Regions from separate parts of the Streptomyces sp. NPDC054866 genome, predicted to be linked through region 1. Evidence: predicted binding sites of a transcription regulator. Region 1 holds the regulator's gene; the other holds the start of a gene.
The links. The regulator HspR, encoded in region 1, represses chaperone genes until heat shock. The targets are predictions, from matches to a motif close to TTGAGNNNNNNNNNCTCAA.
Positions count from the first base shown of each region.

Region 2: lon (endopeptidase La) is a predicted target of HspR. The motif match lies at 3,089-3,107, and genes of this name have one in related genera.

Region 1 is NZ_JBSGZA010000005.1:247,058-262,411, reverse strand. Features, by position in the region: gene dnaK (molecular chaperone DnaK) at 1-1,695, shown strand, start outside; gene grpE (nucleotide exchange factor GrpE) at 1,692-2,420, shown strand; gene dnaJ (molecular chaperone DnaJ) at 2,462-3,667, shown strand; gene ACWGI2_RS26060 (heat shock protein transcriptional repressor HspR) at 3,669-4,133, shown strand; gene ACWGI2_RS26055 (hypothetical protein) at 4,231-4,779, shown strand; gene ACWGI2_RS26050 (hypothetical protein) at 4,787-5,419, opposite strand; gene ACWGI2_RS26045 (DUF7224 domain-containing protein) at 5,406-6,707, opposite strand; gene ACWGI2_RS26040 (ATP-binding cassette domain-containing protein) at 6,701-7,513, opposite strand; gene ACWGI2_RS26035 (helix-turn-helix transcriptional regulator) at 8,162-9,136, opposite strand; gene ACWGI2_RS26030 (LuxR C-terminal-related transcriptional regulator) at 9,133-10,089, opposite strand; gene ACWGI2_RS26025 (helix-turn-helix transcriptional regulator) at 10,280-11,224, opposite strand; gene ACWGI2_RS26020 (hypothetical protein) at 11,622-11,993, shown strand; gene ACWGI2_RS26015 (pyridoxamine 5'-phosphate oxidase family protein) at 12,107-12,538, opposite strand; gene clpB (ATP-dependent chaperone ClpB) at 12,718-15,315, shown strand.
Region 2 is NZ_JBSGZA010000003.1:1,003,819-1,019,172, forward strand. Features, by position in the region: gene ACWGI2_RS19970 (HAMP domain-containing sensor histidine kinase) at 1-598, opposite strand, end outside; gene ACWGI2_RS19975 (response regulator transcription factor) at 612-1,352, opposite strand; gene ACWGI2_RS19980 (spermidine synthase) at 1,418-2,122, opposite strand; gene ACWGI2_RS19985 (rhomboid-like protein) at 2,275-3,021, shown strand; gene lon (endopeptidase La) at 3,130-5,559, shown strand; gene ACWGI2_RS19995 (lysozyme) at 5,629-6,471, opposite strand; gene ACWGI2_RS20000 (MarR family winged helix-turn-helix transcriptional regulator) at 6,750-7,262, shown strand; gene ACWGI2_RS20005 (protein phosphatase 2C domain-containing protein) at 7,373-8,218, opposite strand; gene ACWGI2_RS20010 (nitrate- and nitrite sensing domain-containing protein) at 8,575-11,394, shown strand; gene ACWGI2_RS20015 (roadblock/LC7 domain-containing protein) at 11,403-11,936, shown strand; gene ACWGI2_RS20020 (DUF742 domain-containing protein) at 11,933-12,337, shown strand; gene ACWGI2_RS20025 (GTP-binding protein) at 12,318-12,947, shown strand; gene ACWGI2_RS20030 (styrene monooxygenase/indole monooxygenase family protein) at 12,980-14,215, shown strand; gene ACWGI2_RS20035 (hypothetical protein) at 14,255-14,407, opposite strand; gene ACWGI2_RS20040 (hypothetical protein) at 14,382-14,921, shown strand; gene ACWGI2_RS20045 (NlpC/P60 family protein) at 14,944-15,354, opposite strand, start outside.

The DNA.
Region 1 (15,354 bases):
GTCACGAACGTCGACAGGACCATCCGTTCGGTCAAGCGCCACATGGGCACTGACTGGAAGGTGGACATCGACGACAAGGGGTTCAACCCCCAGCAGATCTCGGCGTTCATCCTGCAGAAGCTGAAGCGCGACGCGGAGTCGTACCTGGGCGAGAAGGTGGCCGACGCGGTCATCACCGTCCCGGCGTACTTCAACGACTCGGAGCGCCAGGCCACCAAGGAGGCCGGCGAGATCGCGGGCCTGAACGTCCTGCGCATCGTCAACGAGCCGACGGCCGCCGCTCTGGCGTACGGCCTCGACAAGGACGACCAGACGATCCTCGTCTTCGACCTCGGTGGCGGCACCTTCGACGTGTCCCTCCTGGAGATCGGCGACGGCGTCGTCGAGGTGAAGGCCACGAACGGCGACAACCACCTCGGTGGTGACGACTGGGACCAGCGCGTCGTCGACTACCTGGTCAAGCAGTTCAACAACGGCCACGGCGTGGACCTCTCCAAGGACAAGATGGCGCTCCAGCGCCTGCGCGAGGCGGCCGAGAAGGCCAAGATCGAGCTGTCCTCCTCCACGGAGACCACGATCAACCTCCCGTACATCACGGCGTCCGCCGAGGGCCCGCTGCACCTGGACGAGAAGCTCACGCGCGCCCAGTTCCAGCAGCTCACGTCCGACCTTCTGGAGCGCTGCAAGACGCCGTTCCACAACGTCATCAAGGACGCGGGCATCCAGCTCTCCGAGATCGACCACGTCGTTCTCGTCGGTGGCTCGACCCGTATGCCCGCCGTCGCGGAGCTCGTCAAGGAGCTGACCGGCGGCCAGGACGCCAACAAGGGTGTGAACCCCGACGAGGTCGTCGCCATCGGCGCCGCCCTCCAGGCCGGTGTCCTCAAGGGCGAGGTCAAGGACGTCCTGCTCCTCGACGTCACCCCGCTGTCCCTCGGTATCGAGACCAAGGGAGGGATCATGACCAAGCTCATCGAGCGCAACACCACGATCCCGACCAAGCGCTCCGAGATCTTCACGACGGCCGAGGACAACCAGCCGTCCGTCCAGATCCAGGTCTACCAGGGCGAGCGCGAGATCGCGGCGTACAACAAGAAGCTCGGAATGTTCGAGCTCACGGGCCTGCCGCCGGCCCCGCGCGGTGTCCCGCAGATCGAGGTCGCCTTCGACATCGACGCCAACGGCATCATGCACGTGACGGCCAAGGACCTCGGCACCGGCAAGGAGCAGAAGATGACCGTCACCGGCGGCTCCTCGCTGCCGAAGGACGAGGTCGACCGCATGCGCCAGGAGGCCGAGCAGTACGCGGACGAGGACCACAAGCGCCGCGAGGCCGCCGAGTCCCGCAACCAGGGCGAGCAGCTCGTCTACCAGACGGAGAAGTTCCTCACCGACAACGCGGACAAGGTCCCCGGTGACGTGAAGACCGAGGTCGAGTCGGCCGTCGAAGAGCTGAAGGAGAAGCTCAAGGGCGACGACACGGCGGAGATCCGCACGGCCACCGAGAAGGTCGCGGCCGTCTCGCAGAAGCTCGGCCAGGCCATGTACGCGGACGCGCAGGCCGCCGGCGCCGAGGGCGCTGCCCCGGGTGCCGAGGGCGGCGAGGCTCCGAACATGTCCAAGGACGACGACGTGGTCGACGCCGAGATCGTCGACGACGAGAAGCCGAACGACACGAAGGGCGGCGCCGCATGACCGAGGAGACTCCGGGCTTCGGCGAGAACGCCGAGAAGCCCGACGTCCCCTCCGGCGCCACCCCTGATGACGCGGCGCCGCAGGCCGCCGAGCCCTCCACCGAGGAGGGCCCGGCGGCCCCGGCCGGGGACGCAAGCAATGCGAGTCAGCAGACTCAGTCGGCTCAGTCGGCTCAGGACGTGGGCCTGATCGCCCAGCTGGACCAGGTGCGTACGGCGCTCGGCGAGCGCACGGCGGACCTCCAGCGGCTCCAGGCCGAGTATCAGAACTACCGCCGCCGTGTGGAGCGGGACAAGGTCACGGTCAAGGAGATCGCCGCGGCGAACCTCCTGTCCGAGCTCCTCCCGACCCTCGACGACATCGGCCGCGCCCGTGAACACGGTGAGCTGGTCGGCGGCTTCAAGTCGGTCGCGGAGGCCCTTGAGACGGTCGTCGCCAAGATGGGCCTCCAGCAGTTCGGCAAGGAGGGCGAGCCCTTCGACCCGACGATCCACGAGGCACTGATGCACTCGTACGCGCCCGACGTCACCGAGACGACGTGCGTCGCGATCCTGCAGCCGGGGTACCGCATCGGCGAGCGCACCATCCGCCCCGCGCGGGTGGCCGTGGCCGAGCCGCAGCCGGGCGCGCAGACGGTCAAGGGCGAGGCCGAGACCGCCACGTCCACGGACTCCGCCGACGCGGCGGAGGACAAGGAGACCGGTGGCGGCCCGGACGAGGGCTGACATGACGGAGCTGTTGTGAAGCGAGAGGAGGGACGTCGGGGATGAGCACCAAGGACTTCATCGAGAAGGACTACTACAAGGTCCTCGGCGTCCCCAAGGACGCCACCGAAGCCGAGATCAAGAAGGCGTACCGGAAACTCGCACGCGAGAACCACCCGGACGCCAACAAGGGAAACGTCAAGGCGGAGGAGCGCTTCAAGGAGATCTCCGAGGCGAACGACATCCTCGGTGACCCCAAGAAGCGCAAGGAGTACGACGAAGCGCGTGCTCTCTTCGGCAACGGCGGCTTCAGAGCCGGTCCCGGAGGCGCGGGCGGCGGCGGTTCGTTCAACTTCGACCTGGGCGACCTCTTCGGAGGCGGCGCCCCGGGCGGTGGAGCGGGCGGCGCCGGCGGCGGCTTCGGGGGCGGTCTGGGTGACGTCTTCGGGGGCCTGTTCAACCGAGGCGGCACGGGTGCGGGCGGCGCGGGCACGCGTACGCAGCCCCGGCGCGGCCAGGACATCGAGTCCGAGGTCACGCTGAGCTTCACGGAGGCGGTGGACGGGGCGACGGTCCCGCTCCGGATGTCCTCCCAGGCTCCCTGCAAGGCCTGTTCCGGCACCGGCGACAAGAACGGCACACCGCGCGTGTGCCCGACCTGCGTCGGCACGGGCCAGGTCTCGCGGGGAGGAGGCGGCGGATTCTCGTTGACCGACCCCTGCGTGGACTGCAAGGGCCGCGGGCTCATCGCCCAGGACCCGTGCGAGGTCTGCAAGGGCTCGGGCAGGGCGAAGTCGTCGCGCACGATGCAGGTGCGGATCCCCGCGGGCGTATCGGACGGCCAGCGCATCCGCCTGCGAGGCAAGGGCGGCCCCGGTGAACGGGGCGGCCCGGCGGGCGACTTGTACGTGGTCGTGCACGTCGACACCCACCCGGTCTTCGGCCGCAAGGGCGACAACCTGACGGTGACGGTTCCGGTGACGTTCGCAGAGGCGGCACTGGGTGGCGAGGTGAAGGTCCCCACCCTGGGCGGCCCGCCGGTCACCCTGAAGCTGCCTCCGGGCACCCCCAACGGTCGTACGATGCGGGCGCGGGGCAAGGGCGCGGTCCGCAAGGACGGTTCGCGGGGCGACTTGCTGGTGACGGTGGAGGTATCGGTTCCGACCGAACTCTCCGACGCGGCGAAGGAAGCCCTGGAGACGTACCGCGAGGCGACTGCGGACGACGATCCGCGGGCAGAACTGTTCCAGGCCGCGAAGGGAGCATGAGATGGACGGCCGTCGTCGACAGTCCAATTTTGGGCGGGCGTACCAACTGACAGACGAGACGCCGGTCTACGTCATCTCAGTGGCCGCCCAGCTTTCGGGCCTCCACCCGCAGACCCTGCGCCAGTACGACCGCCTCGGCCTGGTCTCCCCGGACCGCACGGCGGGCCGTGGCCGGCGCTATTCGGCCCGCGACATCGAACTGCTGCGCACGGTGCAGCAGTTGTCGCAGGAAGAAGGCATCAACCTCGCAGGCATCAAGCGCATCATCGAGCTGGAGAACCAGGTCGCGGCGCTTCAGGCGAGGGTGGTCGAGCTGTCCAGCGCCGTGGAGGGCGCGGCCGCAGCGATGCAGCAGCGCGAGGCGGCGGTCCACGCGTCGTACCGCCGGGACCTGGTCCCGTACCAGGATGTGCAGCAGGCGAGCGCGCTGGTGGTGTGGCGTCCGAAGCGGACGACGGAGCAGTAGCGCAGTAGCGCTCACTAATATGTGGGCGTAGGGGCCGGGAGGCAGGACCTCCCGGCCCCTTTTCGTTTCTGCTGGGGAAAGCGGGGGTGGGGTCGCCATGGCCATGGTGGGACTGTTCTGGATCGCCGAGGGCGATGTGTACGTGGGCGCGAAGCCGTCAGGTTTGGCGGCGGGGGTGCGCCTGACTCCGGAGGGCGTGGTGGCCCTGGGCGACAAGCAGTCGGCGTTCTACCCGTGGGACGAGGTGCGGGCCTTGACGGTCGAGGACGCCCCGGTGAAGTCGCTGAAGGGGCAGGGCGTCGTAGCGCTCAAGACCCTGAAGCGGCAGGTGGTCACGCTGGTGGACCTGGCCCTCACCGTGGGCCTTGGTGGCGCGGACGAGGCACCGCTGATGACGGTACGTCTCCAATCGCCGTCGGGCGAGACCGAGCTGGCGGCATACATCGCCGCTACGGCCGCCGGCTACTCCCGGACGGAGTACGACCTTTCGCGCGAGCTCCTGACCCGTCTGACGGACGGCGCGGCAACGATGAACACGACGCTGGCGAGGATGGCGGAGTGGGGCCGCGCACACGAGGGCGGTTCACCCCGGGCATCGGAGCGGGAGGCACTGCTCCGAAGCTGGGCCACTGCCGACGCCGCCTAGGGGGCGATCAGTCCTCTTGGGAGAGGGGCCTCGCCGCTCTGTGGAGGAAGGCCTTCCGTCGCCAGGGAGTTGCCGCGATCGCGGTAACTCCGAGGCTCAGAGCGACAGCGGCAACAGCCCAGCTGAAGAGGTCAGTAGGCGGGTTGGCCGTCCAATCCCACCAGTTGTTCGGGTACCAGACGAGAAAGAGGACCGAGGTCAGCGGGATGGCCCAGCCGAGTTGCTGCCCCAGTACGGCGGCGGACAGCAGGGCCAGGCCCAGCCAGATCAAGAGGGACCGGACGAAGACGGTCCCGGATTCCGGCCCGTTGGCGAGGGCCTCCGCGCCGAACGAGAAGGCGCAAACCGTCAACGTGAGCGCAGTGCAGTAAACAGCGCGAAGGCGGTGCATCGCGGATGCCCCCAGCGCGTCGTGTGCCGACATGGCTCCGTCGAGGGCGGCAGAGAGAAAGACAGCCGACAGGAGCGGAAGCTCTTGCCGGTATGGCACGCCCGTGGTGACTCCGCCGCTGCCGATGGAGGGAAGCGCGATGTTGGTACCACCGAACAACGCTGACAGAAGGGCTACAACCGCGGTGCCGGTGACGACGGCTGTAGCCCGGTGGACTCTCGCATAGCGGAGCAGATCAGTGCCATTCATCAGGCTTGCACCACGAGCTCTCACGAAGTACCTGGCTGCGCTCCTGCTCGACCCACTTCTGCTGCTCGGCCGACGGCATCCGCGCAGCCTTGGTCGCCTCGCGCTGGGCGGTGTCGACTCCTTCCATATGGAGTCCCTCGTCGGCGACGGCCGGGTCCTGTCCCACGGCCTGGTATTCAAGCCATAGTGCGATGTTGTCCATGGACTGCCACGCACGGCGTTCGTCCTCGGGCGGGCTGCAGTCGCCGAACGACTCAGTGAACACCTGGTCGGCCATGGCAATCGCCGCGGTGCGTACGTGCCCTTCGGCGATGTCGAATCCCCGGTCTCCCAGGTCGGTCCGCCGGAGCCCGAACTCGTAGAACACGGCGGGTGTCTTGATCCAGGAATGATTGGTCTGGTCGAGGCGCTGAGCCATCCGCGTCAGCTCCGGCAGATACTTCCGGTGCTCGGGCCAGACGCACACCCGCGGGGCGCTGTCGTCGGCACGATCGCACAGCGGCGTGGTCGCCGAGGCCGGACGCTCCACGCGCAGTTCGCCGGCGGCTGGGGTCGCGGCCAGAGCGGTGAAGGAACAGACCACCGACCCGACGGCAATGCCGCGTACATGCCGTGGCGATTTCCGGCGGGGCGTCTGGCGCTCGGCCTTCCTCTTCAGCGGCGGTGCCGTCACCGCCAGCACCGCGAGAGCGAGAGCGCACAGGAGACGAAGGGCGACCGGCAGCGGATTCATGTGGGTGTCCGGCGGCCCCGCGAGGACGTTGAACTTGAACGGCAGGGCCAACATGCTGATGAAGCAGCCCAGGGCGCACACGATGGGTGTGAATCCCGCCGAGGGCCACCAGCGGCCGGCCAGATGTCCCACGGACGCGAAAATGATCAGGGTCGAGGCGCCGAGGAGCAGATAGGACGGCCATAGGAACCCCGGTCCCGCGTCGCCGAGCGAGACGGCTGCGGCGGTGAGGCACCCGATCCCGTACGCGAGGAATCCGAGCGTGAGGGTGGCGGCCAGCCTCGCGGCCTCGATCTGCCAGCCGGGCCGGGCGGCCGCGAGAAGGAACTCGGGCATGCCCGCCCGGGAGGAACGTCCGGCCTGCCAGGCGGAAACACCGGCGAGTACGGGCCCCAGGAAGAGCGTGACGATCTGTGCCGCCACGCTCGCCTCGGGCCACACGCCGATCCAGTACCGGGACCGCCCGAAGAGCACCAGCAGGTCCACGGCGATCATCACGGGGAAGGCGGTGAGCAGGGGCGAGCGGCGCAGCTCGATGCGGTATGCGTTCAGCATGCGGCTTCCTCGGTCGACCCGCGGCTACCTCCGCGGCTGCTTCCGCGACTGCCCCTGCGACTGCCCAGAACCGTCATGTAGCCGCGCTCCAGCGGACTGTCCCCCGGAGCTGTCGGTGCGGAGAGCTCTGCCAGTTGCTGTGGGGTCCCGCTGTGGACCACTCGTCCGTCGCTGAGTACAAGGACGGAGTCGCAAGCAGCGCCTACGTCTTCCACCAGGTGCGTACTGAGAACGATGGCAGCCCCGGCGCGGGCGAGGGAACGAATGAGATCACGGAAGTCGAGGCGCTGGGCAGGGTCGAGGCCGACGGTGGGTTCGTCGAGGAGGAGCAAGGAGGGAGAACCGACGATGGCGGCGGCGATCCCGGCGCGACGGAGCATGCCACCGGAAAGAGACTTCATCCGGTCACGGCCCCGGTCGGCCAGCCCGACAGCAGCCAACGCCTCGTCGGTCGCGGCCTCGGCCTCCTTGGACGGCACCTCACGCAGCCAGGCGCAGTAGCGGACGAAATCGGTGACGGAGAAGGCCGGGTAGAAGCCGAAGTCCTGCGGGAGATAACCGATTCGAGGACGGACCTGCCGGACATCCCGTTCACAGGTGACGGGCTCGCCGAAGAGCTCAAGCCCCCCGCTCTGGGGCGGCGCGATCGTGGCGAGGGTACGGAACAGGGTGGTTTTGCCTGCTCCGTTGGGCCCTAGCAGTCCGGTGACACCTGCCTGGATGGACAGGTCGAGACCCTCGATGATGCGCCGGCTGCCGTATCCCTGCGTGAGGGCTGTCAGCCGGGCGACGGGGTGAGTGGTCATAGATTGGATTCCCAAATTGCGGGGTGGGCCCGCCAGAACGGAACGGCGGGCCCACCGCAGCGCCGGTGAACTAGGTGAGCTGAACGAGCTGAACTAGGACAACAAGGCGAGCTAGTGGTGTACGTCAGTGCTGCTGATGCTGAACGTGCACTCGTGGGTGTCGTACTTGCCCCTGTAACCGTTGCGCAGCCTGTCGTAGTGCTGCGTGTCAATTTCGCTGCTGCAGTTGTAGCTCGTGTACCAGCCATTCGAGTACCACGTGTTTGCCTTCTTGCAGTACCCGTGACCGGCGGTTGAGTACCAGTATCCCCGGCAACCGTCAGTCCACGAGCGCTCGTTGGAGGCGCTGGACATAGGGGCCGTAAGGCCGATGGCAGTGGCTGCCAACGCCGCCACGACAGCACCCTTCGCGGCTTTGGTGGCCATTATTCGGTTCACAAAACAGCTGTTCTTCATTTCCCCCCCTGGGAAATATGACGCCGAAGACGCAAGGGTTCCGCCCCCGGTCGTGAGCTTGCTCCGCCGACATCAACTTTGGTGCGGGTGGGGGTGTGCCGCCAGCGTCATCTTGTTGCAGTGCAGCTCACTGAGGCGGGAGTAAACCGGCCTGAAATCAGACATAGGGGGGCTTGGGGTGGGCCGGCTGGCTCAGTTCTCGGCGTCCAGGATCCCGGACTGGCCGATGCGGTAGCCGAGTTGAGCCCTGCTGCGGCTGCCGACGGTGGTGGCGAGTTTGGCTATGTGGACTCGGGCGGTGCGGACGTTCATGCCGAGGCGGGTGGCTATCTCGGAGTCGGTGTGGCCTTCGATGAGGAGGGCGGCGATGGCGCGTTGGCGGGTGGTGATGCCGTCCCGCGCGGGCAGCGGGGCAAGCACTGGGTACATGGGAGTCGCCTTGTGCCACAAGACTTCAAAGTATGCGCCGAGATGGGCGACAACTGCCGGATGGCGTAGCTCGATGGCTACGTCTCTGGCCTCCCGCGCTGGGATCATTGCCACGTGCCGGTCGAAGAGAAAGAGGCGCTGGGGAAGTTCGTCCAGAGTGCGCACCTCGGCCTCGCCCTGCAGTTGCTCGTAGTGGGCGAGAGTCGCCAGTGAGTGGCGGGTCGTGTGTTGATAGAGCGTACGCATACGACCGCCACGCCTGAGAAACCCCTGTTCAACGGGACGAGAGGCGGCCAGGTTTCCCGGTAGCCGCTTTCCCCCCGGTTGGATGATGCGGATCTCGTGGTTGGTGGCGGTGGTTGTTCGGCCGATGGCCGCGTCAATGCGTGCCCTTCCCTCCAGCACGGTGATCCCGGAGCCACTCAAGTCCGGGGCCCCGCTGGGAGACAGCGACATCAGCTGACCGAATTCGAGAGCCAATTGCGCTTTGTGAAGATGTTGCTGGGCGACGCCGACCTCGATGTCCAGGAGAAGCTGAGGGAGGACGACGGCAGGGGAGACGGGACGTAGCCACTGCGGGTTGTCGGCGTCAGGACGCAGGAAGCCGAGGTCGACAAGGCAGGGGGCGAGGGCGACGGCTTGGGGACGGATGCGGCCTTCGCGCAGGGCGCGGGCGTACAGATCCATTCCTGCCTTGCACAGATCATCGGGTTCGTGCGCGCAGTGCCCTCTGGTCATGCTTCCCCGTCGCTCCCTGGTTGAGATGCCGACTCCTGGAGTTCCTGATCGAGAATTCCTGACTGCCCGATGAGGTAGCCGAGTTGAGCTCGGCTGTGGCTGCCGATGCTGGCGGCGAGCTTGGCGATGTGGATCCGCGCGGTGCGGACGTTCATGCCCAGGCGGGTGGCTATCTCGGAGTCGGTGTGGCCTTCGACGAGGAGGGCGGCGATGGCGCGTTGGCGGGCAGTGATACCGCTTTCGGCGGGTTGGGGTGCGGGCTGGGACCGCATGGGAGTGGCCAGGCGCCACAGGCGGTCGAAGGCGGTGGCGAGGTGGTCGACCACGGCGGGGTGGCGTATTTCGAGTGCGAGGCTGCGGTCCTTGCTCGCGGGGATGAAGGCCACGGTTCGGTCGAAGACGAACAGGCGCTCTGTGACCTCGTCGAGGATGCGGGCTTCGGCGTCGCCTTCGAGGCGCTCGAAGTAGGCGAGAGAGGGGAGGGGGCGGCGGGCCGTGTACTGGTAGAGAGTTCGCATGCGGCAGCCGCGGCTGAGCAGGGCCTGGTCGCGGGCGAAGGTGTCCGCCAAGGTCTCCGGAGGGCCGACGCCGCCGGGCTGGACGGTGAGGAACTCTTGCGTGGCGTCGGACGCGGCCCGGTCGATGGCCGTACTGATGCGTTCGAGGCCGTCGAGGACCGTGATCGCGGGATCGTCGGACTCAGGGGTCAGCCGGGAGTCGAGAGCCATGAGTGGCTCGAACGCCGCGGTGAGGCGTTCCTCCCGTCGGCGCTGGTCCGCGATGCGGTCCTCGATGGTGCGGAGGAGGCGGGGGAGGGCGGCGCCAGGGGCAGTGGGATGCAACCACCGCATGTCGTTGACTCCGGGATGGAGCAGGCCGAAGTCGATGAGGCAGGGCGCTTGTTCGGCGTCTTCCCTTCGGATCCGGCCTTCGTTCAGCGCGCGGAGGTACATGGCCGAACCTGGTTCGCAGAGTTGCTCGACGCCGTGCGGTATGTGCTCGACGGCCACGCTGTGCCCCCTCCCGTGTGGTTGAAGCGACGCGATTCTAAGCAGAGGTAGTCGCTTCACGGCGGGATTGGTTTGTGGGCGGGGGCCTGGTGGGCATGAGGCTCTGTTGCCAGATCGACCTCCCTCGCCGACTTCAGTGATCCTTGTCCAGGATGCCGGACTGGGCGATCAGATAACCGAGTTGAGCGCGGCTGCCGCTGCCAAGGGCCGCGGCGATCTTGGCGATGTGGGAGCGGCAGGTGCGGACGTTCATGCCGAGGCGGCGGGCGATCGCCTCGTCGACGTGGCCTTCGATGAGGAGCCTGGCTATGGAGCGCTGGACGCCCGTGATGCCGTCGGTCGGTGGGGCGTAGGGGGTCTCTTCGAGCAGGGGGGCAGCGCGTTGCCAGAGTTGCTCGAAGACGTTCGCCAGATACTCGACAATTCCGGGATGCCGTAGTTCCAAGGCCGCTTGACGGTCGTCCCGTGCCGGTATGTAGGCCACCGTGCGATCGAAAATCATCAGACGTTCAATTAGCTCTTCGAGAGTGCGCACCTCCACCTTGCCCTGCTTCATATGCTCGGCATAGGCGATGGTGCCCTGGCTGTGCCGGGCCGTGTGTTGGTACAGCGTGCGCATCCTGATGCCACGGTCGATGATGCCTTGGCTGCGCTTTACGGCCTCGGTGAGGATGGCTTCGCTGCGTCCTCCGCCGGGTTGGACCGTAAGGATCTCGCTCTGGCACTCAGTTGTGGCGATTTCTATGGCCGCGTTGATTCTGGTCGCGCCTTCCAGCACGGTGATCGCATGGGCAGTCGACCGGTCCTGGACGCTGATGGACATGAATGGCTCAAAGGCGTCGGTCAGTTGGACCGCCAGGGCCCTTCGTTCCTGGATCTCGCGCTCGATGGGCCGGAGGCGCTGCGCGAGCACGGAGGTAGGTGGAGCCGGGCGGAGCCAGTCGGGGTCGTCCGAGTCGGGGTGCAGGAGGGCGAACTCCACCAGGCAGGGAGCCGCGTCCGCTTCGATGCGCGCGATGCGTCCTGCGCGCAACGCGCTGGCGTAGAGCCGCTTTCCCTCTTCACATAGCTCGGCCATGGAGTGAGGATGTGCCCGAATTGGGCCTTTTGTTGTCATAACTCCATCCCCCAGGGTCCTGAACGTGCAGGAACATGATGCATCGCTCCTGTGGTGTTCGCATGGCTGAATGAGCCATCGTCTTGGGAGGCCGGGGGAGAGTCGCTATGGAAGTGAGGACGAAGCCCGCTATGTGCAAGACAATGCTTCGCTCGGTACTTGTTGGTGCCTTCTCTGTCGGATTGGCCATCAGCGCCGTGAGCGCTTTTGATCTGCACAGGGATACCGGGTCTACGGCCATACAGGAGTCGGGGGCTAACGCGGCGCCGCCTGACATCATTTGGGCCTCGGCCAAGGGCGACATCATCTGGGGTACGGCTCCTGCCGACGCCCCCGCTCCGGCGGGAGACGTAACCTCATGAGCACTCCCCCCGACGACCGCACCTTCCGCCGAGAAATGGCCACCGCCTACCGCTCCGGTTGGCATTTCATCGATCTCGCCACCGCGATACCCCACGTCGGCGACTCGTTGATGGTCACGCTCCTCGGTGAGCCAGTAGTCGTCACCCGTGACGACGAGGAGGAGATCCGGGCCTACCGGTGCCTCCGTAAGCCGCGAGGCGCCCCGCAGCCCGTGCGGTGTGCCATTCGGTACGGGATGGTCTTCGTCAATCTCGACCGGCGTGACCACCAGCTGGTCGGTGAGCCGGGGCAGTCGGGCCGACAGCAGCAGGACCAGCAGAGTTCCACCACTACAAGAGCCATCACAGCCACCCCCCGCAGCGCCTGACGCGATCCCCCGTCGTTGTACATCGCGCAGGTGCTTCCCCCAGCAGCGGCGCCACCGTGGACCTGAACACGGTGGCGCCGCTGTGGTGTGTGACGGCACCCCCCCGGTCAGGGCTAGGCCTCGCCGCCCAGCGACCTCGTTCCCATCGCCCGCGTCAGCGTGATCTCTATCAGCACCCGGTCCGGGTTGGGCCTCGGCACCCTCCCGTACCGCTCCTCGTAGCGGCGCATCGCCGCCGCGATCTCGCCCTCCTCCGTACGCACGCTCGCGTACCCCTCCAGCGTCGCCCAGCGCCGCCCGTCGACCTGGCAGACCGCCACCCGCGCCCCGGGGCCCTCGGTGCCCGTCGCCGCGAGGACGTGGGTCACCTTTGCGCTCGACTTGTTCGCAAGGACGCGGGCCACGCCCGCCTCCGGGTCGTACGTGACACCGACCGGCACCACGTGCGGCGTGCCGTCCGGGCGCGGCGTCGTCAGCGTGCACAGGTGCCGTTCGCGCCAGAAGCTTAGGTACGCGGGAGTCGGGTGGTGGGGATCCATGGCCATGGGTTGGAACCTATCCGCCGCCGCCATGGCCCGCCGCATGCCCCCATCCCGCCTCCCTTGAGTGGAATAGACTCAACTTTATGTACGCTGTTTAAAGCAGGTGGGCCGGGCCACTCGAGCCGACAGGCCATAGGACCGCGCCGACAGGCCATACGGACCGCAAGGAGGAGACGACTCACGTGGACGCCGAGCTGACCAACAGGAGCCGGGACGCGATCAACGCGGCCAGCAGCCTGGCCGTGAAGGACGGGCACCCCGACCTGACCCCCGCGCATCTGCTGCTCGCGCTGCTGGAGGGGCAGGACAACGAGAACATCACCGACCTGCTCGCCGCGGTGGAGGCCGACCAGGCCGCCGTCCGTGCCGACGCCGAACGGGCACTGAGCGGCCTGCCCAGCGTCACGGGATCCACCGTCGCGCCGCCGCAGCCCAACCGCGACCTGCTCGCGGTCATCGCCGACGCCTCGCAGCGCGCGAAGAAGCTGGGCGATGATTACCTCTCCACCGAGCATCTGCTCATCGGCATCGCCGCCAAGGGCGGCCCCGCCGCAGAGGTCCTGAGCAAGCACGGGGCCACCGCCAAGAAACTGCTCGACGCGTTCGAGAAGGCAAGGGGAGGACGCCGGGTGACCACACCGGACCCGGAGGGTCAGTACAAGGCCCTGGAGAAGTTCGGCACCGACTTCACCGCCGCCGCCAGGGAGGGGAAGCTCGATCCCGTCATCGGGCGGGATCAGGAGATCCGCCGCGTGGTGCAGGTCCTGTCCCGGCGCACCAAGAACAACCCCGTCCTCATCGGCGAACCCGGCGTCGGCAAGACCGCCGTCGTCGAAGGGCTCGCGCAGCGCATCGTGAAGGGCGACGTACCCGAGTCCCTCAAGAACAAGCGGCTCGTCTCCCTCGACCTGGGGGCCATGGTCGCGGGCGCGAAGTACCGCGGTGAGTTCGAGGAGCGGCTCAAGACCGTCCTCTCCGAGATCAAGGAGAGCGACGGGCAGATCATCACCTTCATCGATGAGCTGCACACCGTCGTCGGGGCGGGAGCGGGCGGCGACTCCGCCATGGACGCCGGCAACATGCTCAAGCCCATGCTCGCCCGCGGCGAGCTGCGGATGGTCGGCGCGACCACCCTCGACGAGTACCGCGAGCGGATCGAGAAGGACCCGGCCCTGGAGCGCCGCTTCCAGCAGGTGCTCGTCGACGAGCCGACCGTCGAGGACTCGATCGCCATCCTCCGTGGGCTCAAGGGGCGCTACGAGGCCCACCACAAGGTCCAGATCGCCGACAGCGCGCTCGTCGCCGCCGCCGCGCTCTCCGACCGGTACATCACCTCGCGCTTCCTGCCCGACAAGGCCATCGACCTCGTCGACGAGGCCGCCTCACGGCTGCGGATGGAGATCGACTCGTCCCCGCTTGAGATCGACGAACTCCAGCGCGCCGTCGACCGGTTGAAGATGGAGGAGCTCGCCCTCAGCAAGGAGACCGACCCCGCGAGTAAGGAGCGCCTCGAAAGGCTGCGGCGCGACCTCGCCGACAAGGAGGAGGAGCTGCGCGGGCTCAATGCCCGCTGGGAGAAGGAGAAGCAGTCCCTCAACCGCGTCGGTGAGCTGAAGGAGAAGCTCGACGAGCTGCGCGGCCAGGCCGAACGCGCCCAGCGCGACGGCGACTTCGACACCGCGAGCAAGCTCCTCTACGGCGAGATCCCCGCCCTCGAACACGACCTGGAGGTCGCTTCCGAGGCCGAGGAGGAGGTCTCCAAGGACACCATGGTCAAGGAGGAGGTCGGGCCCGACGACATCGCCGACGTGGTCGGCGCCTGGACCGGCATCCCCGCAGGTCGCCTCCTTGAGGGCGAGACGCAGAAGCTGCTCCGCATGGAGGACGAGCTCGGCAAGCGGCTCATCGGCCAGACCGAGGCCGTACGGGCGGTGTCCGACGCCGTGCGCCGCACGCGCGCCGGGATCGCCGACCCCGACCGCCCCACCGGGTCCTTCCTCTTCCTCGGGCCGACCGGCGTCGGCAAGACCGAGCTGGCGAAGGCCCTCGCGGACTTCCTCTTCGACGACGAGCGCGCCATGGTCCGCATCGACATGAGCGAGTACGGCGAGAAGCACAGCGTGGCAAGGCTGGTCGGCGCCCCGCCCGGATACGTCGGCTACGAGGAGGGCGGCCAGCTCACCGAGGCCGTACGCAGGCGCCCGTACAGCGTGGTGCTCCTCGACGAGGTCGAGAAGGCGCACCCGGAGGTCTTCGACGTGCTGCTCCAGGTCCTCGACGACGGACGCCTCACCGACGGGCAGGGCCGGACGGTGGACTTCCGCAACACCATCCTCGTCCTGACCTCCAACCTCGGCAGTCAGTACCTGGTCGAGCCGCTGACCTCCGAGGAGGAGAAGAAGCAGCAGGTCCTGGAAGTCGTACGGAGCTCTTTCAAGCCGGAGTTCCTGAACCGGCTCGACGACCTCGTCGTCTTCTCCGCGCTCGGCAAGGACGAGCTGGCGCACATCGCCCAGCTGCAGATCGACCGCCTCGCCGCCCGGCTTGCCGAGCGGCGGCTCACGCTGGAGGTCTCCCCGGAGGCGCTGGCCTGGCTGGCGGACGAGGGCAACGACCCGGCGTACGGCGCGCGGCCGCTGCGGCGCCTCATCCAGACGTCCATCGGCGACCGGCTCGCCAAGGAGATCCTCTCGGGCGAGGTGAAGGACGGGGACACGGTTCGCGTGGACACCTTCGAGGACGGCCTGATCGTCGGACCGGCGACGGCCGAGAGGGCATAACCCGGTCACATCGGGGGCGGGGGTTGCGGGCCCCCGCCC
Region 2 (15,354 bases), on a different contig from region 1:
TGAGGACGCCCGACAGGTAGGGCCACACCTCGAAGCGGCGGGCCTTCAGCGGTACGACGCCGTTGTCCAGGCGGGACAGGTCGAGCAGGGTCTCCACGAGCCGCCCGAGCCGCTCCGTCTGCTTCAGGGCCGTACGCATGGTCTCCGGGTCGGCGGCGGAGACTCCGTCGACGACGTTCTCCAGGACCGCGCGCAGGCCCGCGATGGGGGTGCGCAGTTCGTGCGAGACGTTGGCGACCAGCTCCTTGCGCTGCTGGTCCTGGGCTTCCAGGTCGTCCGCCATGCGGTTGATCGTGGTGGCCACGTCGCCCAGCTCGTCACGGCGGTCGGCGCCGCGCACCCGGCGCGTGTAGTCGCCGTGCGAGACGGCGCGCGCCACGGAGTTCATCTCGTCCAGGGGAGCGGTGAGGCTGTGCGCCACGAACTGCGTGATCAGCAGCGTGGCGATCACGGAGAAGACGGTGATGAAGCGCAGCTCCGTCTCCGTCTTCATCGCCACCATCAGCAGACCCGTGGTGATGAAGACCGAGACGACCACCAGCGTGCCGAGCTTGGTCTTGATGGAGAACGGCCGCAGCCCGCCGAAGGGACCTGTCATCGGACGGCTCACCTCAGGGGGTCGGGGTCTCCAGGGCGTACCCGACGCCGTGCACCGTACGGATCCGCTCGGCGCCGATCTTCCGGCGCAGGGCCTTGATGTGGCTGTCGACGGTCCGGGTGCCCGACGCGTCCGCCCAGTCCCACACCTCGGCGAGCAGCTGCTCGCGCGAGAGCACCGCGCGCGGCGTGTTGGCCAGGCAGACGAGCAGGTCGAACTCCGTCGGCGTCAGATGGACGTCCTCGCTGCGGACCCTGACCCGCCGCTGGGCGTGGTCGATCTCCAGCTCGCCGAGCCGCAGGATCCCGCTGCGCGGGGTGGTCGCGGCAAGGGCGGCCCGCTCGACCCTGCGCAGCAGGACGTGCACGCGGGCCGCGAGCTCCCGCATGGAGAACGGCTTGGTCATGTAGTCGTCGGCGCCGACGCCGAGCCCGACCAGCATGTCCGTCTCGTCGTCGCGCGCCGTCAGCATGAGGACCGGCACCGGCCGCTGGGCCTGCACCCGACGGCACACTTCAAGCCCGTCGAAGCCCGGCAGCATGATGTCCAGGATCAGCAGATCGGGCTGCCAAGCCTGCGCGGTGTCGACCGCGGACGGGCCGTCGCCCGCCGTTTGCACTACGAAACCCTCGGCGCGTAGCCGGGCGGCGATGGCGTCGACGATCGTCGGGTCGTCCTCGACCACCAGAACCCGGCGCTGGGCGCCTGGCATCGCCGCCGTCGCACCGTTGTGGGAGGTGTGTGTCTGCTCCATCGCCCGCCCCTGACACTGATCGCTTGTGTTCGGTCAGCAGGGTACGGGTCGCGAAGGCACCTCGGCTACGCAGCCCTGACGCCGAGATGAACCACGTCGGGTACGCCTCGGGCAACGGGGATCTCTTCCGTCCGTACCGACTGGAACCCGGCATTCCGTAGAGCGAAGTCGAAAGCGGACGAGGGCTGGGCGGACCACACGGCGAGCACTCCGCCGGGGTTGAGGCGAGCCTGACAGGCCGCCAGACCGGCCGGAGAATAGAGGGAGTTGTTGTCCTCCGTCACCGTCCAGTCCGGGCCGTTGTCGATGTCCAGACAGAGCGCGTCGTACGTTTTCGGGGTGCCGTCAGGGGCGTCGGCGCCGGAAAGGTGCGCCACGAGGTCTGTGTGCAGGATCTCCGTGCGCGGATCGGCGAGCGCGGTGCCGGAGAGCCCGGCCAGCGGGGCGTCCGCACCTGAGCGGTGCCAGTCGATGATGGCCTGCTCGCGCTCCACGACCGTGATGCGGCCCCAGCGCGGGTCGGCCGCCGCGTGGGCGAGGGAGAAGCCGACGCCCAGGCCGCCGATGAGCAGCGCGGGCTCCCGGGGATCGTCGAGGGCGTCGTACGCCGCGTCGACGAGCAGCCGCTCCGAGCGGCCGTCCGAAGTGTCCATGAGGAAACAGCCGTTGGCGATGATCTGCAGAAGCGCACCATGGCGCCGCAGTACGACTTCGCCGTACGGCCCCTCACGCCGGTCGATGACGACGGGGGCGGTGGTGTGGGTGTGCATGGCCGCCAGCGTATGACCGGCGCCCGTGCGGCTCGGGGCGGACGCGAACACGAGCGGGCAGGTTGCTGTGATTCGTGTCTCACGTGGCGCGGGTCATAGACAGTGCCGGAAAGATCGGCAAAGGGTGGACATGACGGAAGGAGCGTCCCACCTTGAACCTGAGCGTGTCGGCTGCCCCCACGGCACCCGAGGAGACAGCCCCGCCCGGCCTGGACGGCATCCCCCGGCAACGGTCCCGAGCCCCTGAGGTGACCGCCCCCGAGGCGACGGCCGCACCCGGACGGCGCCCGCGCCTCTGGCGCCTGCTCCCGACCCCCACGGGCACGCCCTTCACGTTCGGCTACGCGGCCGTGCTGACCGCGACATCGCTCCTGACGCAGTACGCGGACCCGTCCCTCATCTCGACGCTGCACCAGCACTCCAGCACGGACGTCGCGCACCTCACCCAGGAGCCGCTCCTCGTCCTGGTGGCCAGCGCGCTGTGGATCGCGGGCGGCATCGCGTCGCCGTACGCGATCGGCTTCCTGCTGGTCCTCACGGCCCTGGAGCGCCGCATCGGGGCGCTGCGCACCGCGGGCGTCTTCCTGCTCGGCCACGTCGTGGCCACCCTCGCGACCGAGGTCCCGGTCGGCCTCTCGGTCCTCGCGGGCCATCTGCCGGACAGCTCCTTGCACCGCCTCGACTACGGCATCAGCTTCGGTGTCGCGGCGAGCGTCGGCGCGCTGGCGGGCCTCTTCAGGCCGTGGCTCCGGTGGCTGGTGCTCGCCGGGTTCGGCGGCATGCTGATCGAGGATCTGATCGCGTTCGAGGACCCGATGACGAACTGGGGCCATCTGCTGGCCCTGTCGATCGGCGTCGCCACGTGGCCGCTGGTGCGACGGTGGCGCCGGCTCGCCTGATCGCCTCGTATCGAAGTGATCGCTGACAGCGAACACCCTTTGGGGAACATTCAAGGACTCACGAGCATTGAGTCCACATAGCTCAACTTGAATGCCGAAGGGGAGATCATGTCTGCTGAGTCTGCTCAGTCAAACGCGTCCACGCCGCTGACCCTGCCCGTGCTGCCGCTCGACGACGAGGTCGTCCTGCCCGGCATGGTGGTTCCGTTCGACCTGTCCGACGCCGACGTACGAGCCGCGGTGGAGGCCGCCCAAGCGGCCGCCCGCTCCAACGGGAGCAGCAAGCCGCAGGTCCTTCTTGTTCCGCGCATCGACGGCACGTACGCCGCGACCGGCGTCCTCGGCACCGTCGAGCAGGTCGGCCGCCTCTCCGACGGTGACCCCGGCGCCCTCATCCGTGGCCGTGGCCGCGTGCGGATCGGCGCCGGGACGACCGGGCCCGGTGCCGCGCTCTGGGTGGAGGGCGTCAAGGTCGAGGAGACCGTGCCCGACCCCCTGCCGGGAGCGGTCGCCGAGCTGGTCAAGGAGTACAAGGCGCTCGCCACCAGCTGGCTGAAGAAGCGCGGCGCCTGGCAGGTCGTCGACCGCGTCACGCAGATCGACGACGTCTCCGCCCTTGCCGACAACTCCGGATACTCCCCCTTCCTCTCCACCCAGCAGAAGATCGAGCTCCTGGAGACCGACGACCCGGCCGCCCGCCTGAAGCTCGCCACCGAGCAGCTGCGCGAGCACCTCGCCGAGCAGGACGTCGCCGAGGCCATCGCCAAGGACGTCCAGGAAGGCGTCGACAAGCAGCAGCGCGAGTTCCTGCTGCGCCGCCAGCTCGACGCCGTGCGCAAGGAACTGCGCGAGATCAACGGCGACAGCAAGGACGCAGCCGAGGAGTCCGACGACTACCGCACCCGCGTCGAGGCCGCGGACCTCCCCGAGAAGGTACGGGAGGCCGCCCTCAAGGAGGTCGACAAGCTGGAACGTTCCAGCGACCAGTCGCCCGAGGGCTCCTGGATCAGGACCTGGCTCGACACCGTCCTCGAACTCCCGTGGAACGAACGGACCGAAGACGAGTACGACATCAAGGGCGCCCAGAGCATCCTCGACGCCGAGCACGCGGGCCTCGAGGACGTGAAGGAGCGCATCACCGAGTACCTCGCCGTGCGCAAGCGACGCGCCGACCGCGGCCTCGGGGTCGTCGGCGGCCGTCGTGGCGGCGCGGTCCTCGCCCTGGTCGGTCCTCCGGGCGTCGGCAAGACGAGCCTCGGCGAGTCCGTCGCGCACGCCATGGGCCGCAAGTTCGTGCGGGTCGCGCTCGGCGGCGTACGCGACGAGGCGGAGATCCGCGGGCACCGCCGTACGTACGTCGGGGCGCTGCCGGGGCGGATCGTGCGGGCCATCAAGGAGGCCGGGTCCATGAACCCCGTCGTGCTCCTCGACGAGATCGACAAGGTGGGCTCCGACTTCCGGGGCGACCCGGCGGCCGCCCTCCTCGAAGTCCTCGACCCGGCGCAGAACCACACCTTCCGCGACCACTACCTGGAGGTCGAGCTCGACCTGAGCGACGTGGTGTTCCTGGCGACGGCGAACGTCCTCGAATCCATCCCCGAGGCGCTGCTCGACCGCATGGAGCTGGTCAGGCTCGACGGCTACACCGAGGACGAGAAGGTCGTCATCGCCCGCGACCACCTGCTCCCGCGCCAGCTGGAGCGGGCCGGTCTGGAGACGGACGAGGTCACCCTGGACGAGAGCGCGCTGCGCAAGCTCGCGGGGGAGTACACCCGGGAAGCGGGCGTACGGAACCTGGAGCGGTCCGTGGCGCGGCTGCTCCGCAAGGTCGCGGCCCAGCACGAACTGGGAGAGCGGGAGCTGCCGTTCACGGTGACGGACGAGGACCTGCGCGGGCTCATCGGGCGCCCGCACCACGTGCCCGAGTCGGCGCAGGACCCGGCCGAGCGGCGCACGGCGGTGCCGGGCGTGGCGACCGGGCTCGCGGTCACCGGCGCGGGAGGCGACGTGCTGTTCGTCGAGGCGTCGCTGGCCGATCCGGAGACCGGCGCCGCGGGCCTGACCCTGACCGGTCAGCTCGGCGACGTGATGAAGGAGTCCGCGCAGATCGCGCTCTCCTTCCTGCGCTCGCGCGGCGCCGAACTGGAGCTGCCCGTCGCCGACCTGAAGGAACGCGGCGTGCACATCCACTTCCCGGCGGGCGCGGTGCCCAAGGACGGGCCGAGCGCGGGCGTCACCATGACGACCGCCCTCGCGTCGCTGCTCAGCGGCCGTCTCGTCCGTACGGACGTGGCCATGACCGGCGAGGTCTCGCTGACCGGACGGGTGCTGCCGATCGGCGGCGTCAAGCAGAAGCTGCTCGCCGCGCACCGCGCAGGGATCACCACGGTGATCATCCCGAAGCGGAACGAGGCCGATCTGGACGACGTCCCGGCGGAGATCCTGCAGAAGCTGGACGTGCACCCGGTGACGGACGTCCGTCAGGTGCTCGAACTGGCCCTGACGGAGGCCGAGGTGAGGATCCCGGCCGCCGCGTGACGGAGGCGGCCGGTCAGTGAGGGCCCGGGACCCCGCAAAGGGTGCCGGGCCCTCGCGCGCCGGGCGTGCTCAGCCGTTGGCGAGTGCCTGCACCCTGTCCAGGGCGCCGTTGAACTTGTTGTGGTCCCCGACCGTCGGGCCCGTCGAGGTGTACTGCCACATGGTGTGGAAGCCCCATCCGGCGGGCAGCTCGCCCGGCGAGGTGTTGTAACGCGCGATCCACAGCGGGTTGTTGACCGCGAAGCCGCCGTAGTTGCCGGTGCACTGCTTCCACCAGCTGGTGGCCGTGTAGATCACCGCGTGCCGCCCGGTGCGCGCCTTGTACTGGTTCAGGAAGTCACGGATCCAGGTGACCATCGCCGACTGGGACTTGCCGAAGCAGGCCGCCCCGTACGGATTCCACTCGATGTCAAGCGCGCCCGGCAGCGTCCTGCCGTCGCGCGACCAGCCGCCGCCGTTGTCCACGAAGTAGTTGGCCTGGGTGGCGCCGCTCGTGGTGTCGGGCGTCGCGAAGTGGTAGGCGCCGCGGATCATGCCTACGTTGTACGAACCGTTGTACTGCTGGGCGAAGTACGGGTTCTTGTAGTACGTGCCCTCGGTCGCCTTGACGTAGGACCACTTCACGCCGCTGTTCCAGAGCGTCGACCAGGCGACGTTGCCCTGATGGCTGCTGACGTCGACGCCCTCGGTCTGTACGGCGTCGCCACCGGGCGGCAGACTGCCCTGCCCGTCGTGCTTGATGACGCCCTGGCCCATGCGGGCGGAGCCGCGGGCCGGTGTGTCATCGCCGCCGGCGGCCTGTGCGGCGCCCGGCAGCGTGAGGAGGAGGGAGAGGGCGGAGAGGACTGAGAGCAGGATTCCGGCCGCTGACCAGCGGGAGCGGCGGGGCGTTCCGGGTCTGTGCACGGGCATGTGCGTGCCTCCGTAGGCCTCGGTTGAGCTCGATGGAGCTCGTGGGGGGACCTGTCGACAGTTCCTGGTGTGAACATGTCACGCATGACGCTACGCACGTAGACCCGAGGCTGGGAAGAGGGTCCGGTCTCTGCCGTTGGTCTACTCCAGCGGCGGTGGCCTCGGGGTGATGCCCCGGGGCGTTACGAAATACTGGGCGAGCTGCGGCGATGGGCCGACGCGGATGTCTTCCGCCGTGCGGGGCGGAAAATTTTCATGATCCGGAAAGAAAGCGTGCCATGGGTGCTGAAGTGCACAAGGGCGGGAACGACGGTGGAGTCGACGTGGACAGGGAGGGCGGAGTCGACGTGAACAGGGGGGTCGACCGTGAGTTCCTCTCCCTGGAGCGTGAGTTGTCGCTGCTCCTGCGCCGGGCACGGGCCTCCTCCGGCGAGATGGCGCGTCAGGTCCACCCCGACCTGGAGCCCGCCGCGTACGGACTCCTGGTCTGCCTCGACGACTCGGGCCCGCAGCGGGCCACGGACCTCGCCGCGTACATCGGCGTCGGCAAGGCGACGATGAGCCGTCAGCTGCGCGCCCTGGAGGAACTGGGGCTCGTCGCCCGCGAGCCCGACCCCGCCGACGGGCGGGCCTGGCTGGTCCACCTCACGAAGGAGGGCGCGACACGGTTCCGCACGGTGCGGGCCGCCCGTCGGGAGCGGTACGTGCGGAAGCTGGCCGGGTGGGATCGCGCGGAGGTGGCGGAGCTTGCCCGCTTGCTGCGGCAGCTGAACGAGTCCCCGGAGTCTTGACGGGGCCGGCCCACCGCTCGGGCCGGGGCGCGGCATGTCTCCGTCCGCGGCCGCGTCGTGGCTGGTCGCGCAGTTCCCCGCGCCCCTTGAGGGGCGCACCCCCGGCCACGTCAGAACTCCGCGTACACCACCGCCGCGTCGTCATGCCGCTTACCCCGCGGGAACTCCGCGCCCTCCGGGTCCGCGCGCTCCAACTCCCTTACCCGGTCCACCAGGCGCTGCGGACCGTCCTTCCGCAGCAGCGCGAAGCACTCGGCCCAGTCGCCCTGCCGGAACGTCTCGACCCAGCGGCCGACCCCGTCCGTCAGGGCCGCCACCGCCGTCACCTCGGCGCGCGGCCAGGTGCCTGTGACGGCCCGAGCCGCCGCCGACGGGTCCGCGGCCGCGGTGAAGAAGCCGTCCTCCGCGTTCCGCAGGGCCTCGACGGCGGCGCCGTACGCGCGGCCCGCCTCCTCGCGCTCGGCGGAGCCGCGCGGCAGCGCGCGGACCGCGTCACGCATCGCGCGGATCCTCGGCGGCAGTTCCGCGAGGCGCTCGTCGAGCACCGGAGTGACCAGGCCGTCGGGGCCCGCCATCAGGAGCGCGGAGTCGGACAGGACGAGGTGCTCGACCTGGTCCTCGTCCCAACGCACCAGAATCACGGTCGCCTGAGGCGTACGCGGGTGAGAAAGGTCACAGGTTTGACAATGGGCCTCCGCGGTGCGCACGATCGCCGCCGCGAGGATCTCAGAGAGCGTCATATCCCGTCGTGAAACGGACAGTTCCCCCAGTGCGCCCCCGAGGCGCGCCGTGAACCAAGGGACGGAATGCAGACAGCCGTCATCTCCGGCAGGTGGAGTCACCCCATCCAGAAGGACGAGCGATCCGCCCTGTCCGGCCGCGGGAAGAATCACCGCCGCATAGTCCTCGTTGGGGCGTGCGGGGTCTCCGGGCTCGGTGGCGAGTTCGATACGCATTCGGCCAGTCTGCACGAGGCCTTCACAAGGTCATCCGGAGGTCGCAGAAAGCCGAGGATTGGCCCGGACCAGCAGGTCAGACGCCGGATTTCAGTCGGAATGATCGCTTCCAGCGGCGTGTGGCGGCGCATCCTGCCAAAGCCTGCGGTCGACGTCCAACCGGCGCACCGTGGCCGAGACTTTCGGTCCGGGGCGGGACTTGCTCCCCAACTCCCCGCCGATGTTCACTCCTTCGGGTGGCCAGGCATGTGATGCACGACTGCCACCCACCGGCACTGGAAGGGTCTGGAGCCGTACCGGGGGGCGCGTGTGTTGACGGATCGTCACCCGGGCCCATGGGCAGACGAAAAACAAGAATGCGAGCACCGGTGCAGAAGATGCGGCCTGGGCGCAAGGGCAAGCAGACGGCTCCCGAAGGGGCCACGCCGGGCGCGGACTCCCCTACAGAGCGATCGCCCGAGCCCACAGCGGGAGAGAACCCCGAGCCCACAGCGGGAGAGCACGCCGCCCCCGCCGTGACGGCTCCTGACGGCTCGAAGCCCGCCGACGGACCCTCGAAGCCCGGTGACGGACTCTCGAAGCCCGTGAAGTCCGTCAACTCCAAGCCCACCGCGCGCGTACGCAATCGGCTGATCGTCGCCGTCGCCGTCGTGGCCGCCGCGATCGCCGGGGCCGGAGCGCCCGCCATCGTCGCCGCGTCCGGGCAACTGAGCGACGCGCAGCAACTGGTGACCCTCGCCGAGCGAACCCAGGACGCCGTGTCCCTCGGCCACTCGCTCGCCGACGAGCGCGACGAGGTCACCTCGTTCATCGCGGCGGGCCGCCCGCAGGGCAAGGGGCTCTCCGAGAGCCGCAGCGCCCGCGTGGACCGCCAGATCGAGGAGCTGCGCACGGCTGACGCCCCGGCCGGACTGCGGGGCGACCTCGCCGACATCGCGGCCGTACGCAGAGCGGCGCTCACCGGCAAGAGCACTGCTCTGGAAGCCCACACGGCGTACTCGAACGTCATCACCGAGCTGCACGGCCTGACCCGCGAACTCGCCGAGAAGACTCCGCCACGCGCGGGCTCCGGCGCCTACGCCCTAGCCGACCTGGACCACGCCGTCGAGCAGGCGGCCAGCGCCCGCGGCCTCCTCCTCGCCACCCTCGCCGTCCCGCGCTCCACGGAGACGAGCACCACCGTCGACCCCGTCACCGGCCTTCCCACCACGGTGGTCGACGAGTCTCCCGCGCAGAGCAAGAGCCGTGACGCCCTCAGCGCCGCGGGCCAGCAGGCCCACACCCGCGCGGAGGCGGCACTCGCCGACTTCCGGGACGCGGCCACGGACGGCGCCCGCACCACGTACGACTCGGCGGTCACGGGCCACGAGGTGACGACGGCCGAGAAGTACCTCACCCGCCTCACCGACCAGCCCACGCTCTCCACCGCCGAGCGCGGCTACGACCGCAAGAAGCTCGACACCGCGCTCTCCGCCCGCATCGAGATGATGCGCGGCGCCGAGTCCGCGCTCACGGTGCAGCGCACCAAGGACCTCGCCGCGCTGCGCGACGACGACGTGACGGCCCTTGAGATCCGCGTCGCGCTCATCGGCGTCACGCTGCTCGTCGCGGTCGGCGTCTCCATGGCGATGGCCCGCAGCCTGACCCGCCCGCTGGCCGTCCTGCGCATCGGCTCGGCCCGCCTCGCCACCGAGCCCGCGCCCCAGGAGCCGATCCGCTTCACGGGCCGCGACGACGAGTTCGCCCAGGTCGTACGGTCCGTCAACGCGCTGCACGAACACGCGGCCGGTCTCACCGAGCGCCTCACCACGCTCGAAGCCGACCGCAAGCACCTCATCGGCCAGCGCCAGTCCATGGCCGACGAGCGCGAGACGCTGCGCGCCGAACTGGCGGAGGCCTCCGCCCACTTGGAGCGGGTGCGCCAGTCCATCCACGGCACGTTCGTCAACCTGGCCCTGCGCACCCTCGGCCTGGTCGAGCGGCAGCTCGCCGTCATCGAGAACCTCGAGGACCGTGAGCAGGACCCCGACCGCCTCGCCACACTCTTCAAGCTCGACCACTTCGCCACGGTCATGCGCCGCCACAGCGAGAACCTCCTGGTCCTCGCGGGTGCCGAGCACGGCCACCAGCACCCCGGACCGGTCCCGCTCGTCGACGTCGTACGCGCCGCGGTCAGTGAGATCGAGCGGTACGAGCGGGTGCGCATCGCCACGCTGCCGCCGCACGCGCACGTCGCGGGCTTCGCCGCGGACGACATCAGCCACCTGGTCGCCGAGCTCCTGGAGAACGCGACCTCGTTCTCGCCGCCGGACGCCTCCGTGGAGGTCTCGGGCTGGCTCCTGGAGAGCGGCGAGGTCATGCTCTCCGTGCAGGACGAGGGCATAGGGGTCACCGAGGACCGCATGGAGGAACTCAACTCCCGCCTCGCGGACTTCCGTCCGGACGACGCGTACGACCAGGAGAGCGGGGACGGGCTCGGGCTCGGCCTCTACGTCGTGGCCCGGCTCGCCGCGCGGCACGGGGCACGGGTGCGGCTGCGCGAGCAGAAGCAGGGCGGCGTCGCGGCGGTCGTGGTGCTGCCGAAGTCGATCCTCGCCGCTGCGCCCGCGGTGACGGCTCCGCCGGTCGGCGAGCCTGTGCCCGGCGGGGCCCCCGCCCTGCACCTTCCGGGATCGGAAGCCGAGGCCAACTCCAATGTGCTGCCGGGGCGCTCGGCGCTGACCGCTGCCCCGGAGGGCGATGAGGATCCGCTGATCGCGGCTGCGGAGCATGCGGTGCGGGAAGCGGAGGCCGAGCCCGAGGCCGAGCCTGAGCCTGAGCCCGAAGCATCGCCTGAGGCGACCATGGAGCTGACCCCTCCGGCAGTTCCCGAGGCCCCGGCAGCTGCCCCACAGCAGGACGCCCCCGCCCCCAAGTGGGAGCGCGTCACCGACAAGGGGCTTCCCAAGCGCACGCCCAAGATCACCGCGCCCGAGCCCACCGTGCCCAAGGCACGCAGCGGCTCCGTGGACGCCGAAGCGCTGCGCAAGCGTCTCGGGGGCTTCCACCAGGGAGCCATCAGCGGCCGTCGCGACGTAGAGGCCGAGCTGACCGGACGTAACGAAGACACGGACGAGACCGCAGAGAACAAAGAGACCGAAAACATGGGGGACACAGTCGAGGAGGCAAGTAGTTGACTGCGCCCATGCGCTCGCCCAGTTCTTCCACCGGCAGTAAATCCACCGGCAGCTCCACCGCCGGCAACAGCTCCGCCGGGTTCGGACTGAGCAGCGAAGCACGCAACCTGCACTGGCTGCTGACGAATCTCGTCGAGGAGGTGCCAGGCCTGCTGTCGGTCGCGGTGGTCTCCTCCGACGGCCTGCTCCTGCTCTCCTCCGACCCCGCACGCAACAACGAGCAGAAGGTCGACAACAGTTCGGGCCCCAAGGGGTCCAGCGCCGACCTCGCCACCATCGTGTCCGGCCTCGGTTCCCTCTGCATCGGCGCCGGCAAGCTGATGGACGCGGGATCCGTGAAGCAGACCGTCGTCGCGATGGAGGAGGGCAGCCTCTTCGTCATGTCGATCAGTGACGGCTCGCTGCTCGGCGTGCACGCCACCCCGGACTGCGACATGAGCGTCGTCGCGTACCACATGGCGCTCTTCGTCGGCCGCGCCGGGCATGTCCTCACCCCCGAACTCCGCAGTGAGCTGCGCCAGTCGATGGAGAGCGTCCGATGAGCAGTAAGCCCGGCAAGCTGCCCCAGCGGGGCGGCGACCGCAAACCCTCGCGCGTACGCCCGTACTCGCTCACCGGGGGCCGCACCCGCTTCGGTCACGTCCTGCTCGTCGAGACGTTCGTGGCCGCTCTCGAAGCCCCCGAGGAGCGCCTCGAACTGCCGCAGGGCAACGCCACCGCCCGCGTCATGCCGGAGATGCGGGCCATCGTCGAGATCTGCCGCCGGATGCGTACGGTCGCGGAGATCGCCGCGCTTTTGAAGATGCCGCTCGGCGTGGTCCGCGTACTGCTGAGCGACCTCGCAGACCAGGGAAAGATCCGCGTGTACGGAACGGGCCACGGCCCGGGACAGCCGGACCGCGCACTGCTGGAAAGGGTGCTCAGTGGGCTCCGCCGTCTCTGACCTGCGTATCCCGGGCCCCGACCCGGACGAGAACCTCCAAGCCTGGCAGACGGACCGCACCCGGGCCCCGATCGCGACGAAGATCGTGGTGGCGGGCGGCTTCGGCGTCGGCAAGACGACCCTGGTCACCGCGGTCTCCGAGATCACGCCCCTCCAGACGGAGGCGCTGATGACGCAGGCGAGCGAGGACACGGACGACCTCACGTCGACCCCGGACAAGACCACGACCACGGTCGCCATGGACTTCGGCCGGATCACGCTCGACGACGACCTCGTGCTCTACCTCTTCGGTACGCCGGGGCAGCAGCGCTTCTGGTTCATGTGGGACGACCTGGTGCGCGGCGCGATCGGCGCCGTCGTGCTCGCCGACACCCGCCGCCTGCCCGACTGCTTCCCCGCGCTCGACTACTTCGAGAGCTGCGGTCTGCCGTACATCGTGGCCGTCAACCACTTCGACGGCACCGAGGAGTTCGAGCCCGCGGACGTCCGTGAGGCGCTGACGATCCCGCGGCACATACCGGTCCTGATCATGGACGCGAGGCAGCGGATCTCGGTGATCGAGTCGCTGCTCTCGCTGGTCGGCCACGCCCTTGAAGCAACCCCCGAATAGTTCTTGCTTTAACCCGTAGGAGAAGCAGCCGCATGCGGAAGATACTCGTCGTCGGAGCCGGTCAGGCCGGGCTCCAGATCGCCCTCGGACTCCAGTCGCAGGGGTACGAGGTCACCCTGATGTCCAACCGCACGGCCGACGAGGTCCGGTCCGGCCGTGTGATGTCCACGCAGTGCATGTTCCACACGGCGCTGCAGCACGAGCGCGACCTCCAGCTGAACTTCTGGGAGTCGCAGGCCCCGAAGATCGAGGGCCTCGGCGTCTCGGTCGCCGGGCCCGACTCGTCCCGCGTCATCGACTGGGTCGGCAAGCTGGACGGGATCGCGCAGTCCGTCGATCAGCGCGTGAAGATGGCGGGCTGGATGGAGACGTTCGCGCAGCGCGGCGGCCAGCTGGTCATCCACGGCGCCGCGGTCGGCGACCTCGACTACTTCTCGCGCACCTACGACCTGGTGCTCGTCTCCGCGGGCAAGGGCGAGCTGGTCTCGATGTTCGAGCGTGACGCCTCGCGCTCCCCGTACGACACCCCGCAGCGCGCGCTGGCGGTCGCCTACGTCCACGGGATGGGGCCGCGCCCCGAGCACCCCGAGTTCGACGCGGTGCGGTGCAACCTCGTGCCGGGCGTCGGCGAACTCTTCGTCATGCCGACCCTCACCACGTCCGGGCGTGCGGACATCCTGTTCTGGGAGGGCGTGCCGGGCGGCCCGCTGGACGTCTTCCAGGGGGTCAAGGACCCCTCGGAGCACCTGGCGCTGACCCTCGAACTCCTCGAGAAGTTCACGCCGTGGGAGTACGCGCGGGCCACGAAGGTCGAACTCACGGACGCGGGCGGCACGTTGAGCGGCCGTTACGCGCCGACGGTCCGCAAGCCGATCGGCCGGCTGCCGGGCGGCGGCCTGGTCCTGGGCGTCGCGGACGTGGTGGTCGCCAACGACCCGATCACGGGCCAGGGCTCCAACTCGGCGTCGAAGTGCGCGGCTTCGTACCTCTCCTCGATCGTCGCGCACGGCGACAAGCCGTTCGACGAGGCGTGGATGCAGTCCACGTTCGACCGGTACTGGGAGACGGCTCAGCACGTCACCAAGTGGACGAACGCGATGCTGTCGCCGCCGCCGGAGCACGTCCTGAACCTGATCGGCGCGGCAGGCCAACTCCAGCCGGCCGCGGACCGCTTCGCCAACGGCTTCAACGACCCGTCGGACTTCGAGAACTTCTTCTACGACCCGGAAAAGACGGGCGCGTACCTGGGCTCGCTCACGGGCGCCTGACGGTCGTTCCCAGCTCCTGACCGTCCCTGTCGGCCTCTGTCAGCCGCCCTCGGTCAGGAGCTCATCGAACCGGGCCCAGCCCTCCCAGGTCCAGACGTCGGTGTCGGGGTCCGCGCGCAGGGGGACGAACCGGCCGAGCTCGAAGTCGTCGGAGCCGGTCCAGGGCGTGGGGGTCGGCTGCTCGGGCCACATCAGCCCGGCAGGCTACGTCGCGGGCACCCCGTACATCGACCGGTCGGCGCGGGCCACGCTCGTGGTGGCCTGGCTCGACTCCACCCAGCTGAAGGCTGTCGACGACACCGAGTTCCCCGACTACCGGCGGGCGATACTGCCGGGGGACGAGTTCGACATGACCATGCCTTCCGGGGAGCGGCTCGGCGGCGCGTACATCTACTTCAGCGCGCACGGCGTCCTCGCGGGCCCTGACGGGCTGCCGAGGCCGGGCGGCGGCGACCAGTCCGCGCTGCTCACCGCGCTGCTCGCCGAATCGGCGGAGCTGCGGGAGCTTCTCGGGCCCGATCCCGGCACCTGGGTGGCGAAGGCGGGGGCCGACGAGGCGGTGCGGGAGCGGGGGACGGCGATCTTCGGCGAGGCCGGTTGGGTACTCCCGCAGAGCGAATTCCTGCCCTACCTGGACGACTCCGGCGATCTGCGGCTCTACGACGACCTGCCCCCGCTGGCCGGCTCTCTTCCGTCGATGACGTAGCCCGGGGGCGCCCGAACCGGCCCTACGCCCGCGGCGCCCCCGCCGCCCCGTACCCCGCGTCGCTGCCCTTCAGCGCCCCCCGCGGCAGCTTCGGCGGGTCGTAGTCCTTCATGGGCTTTGCCGAGGGGTCGGGTCGTACCGCGCCCCGCACGGGGTTCGCGGCGATGGGGGAGACCTTGACCTTGGCTCCGGGGCGCGGGGCCTGGATCACCATGCCGTCGCCCAAGTAGAGCGCTACGTGCGTGGCCTTGGGGAAGTAGACGATCAAGTCACCCGGGCGCAGCTTCCGCAGCGAGACCCGCCGCAGCTGCGCCCACTGCTCCTGCGACGTGCGGGGGATGTCCTCTCCCGCCGCTGCCCACGCCCGCGAGGTGAGGCCCGAGCAGTCGAAGGCCTTGGGGCCTTCCGCGCCCCACTTGTACGGCTTCCCGAT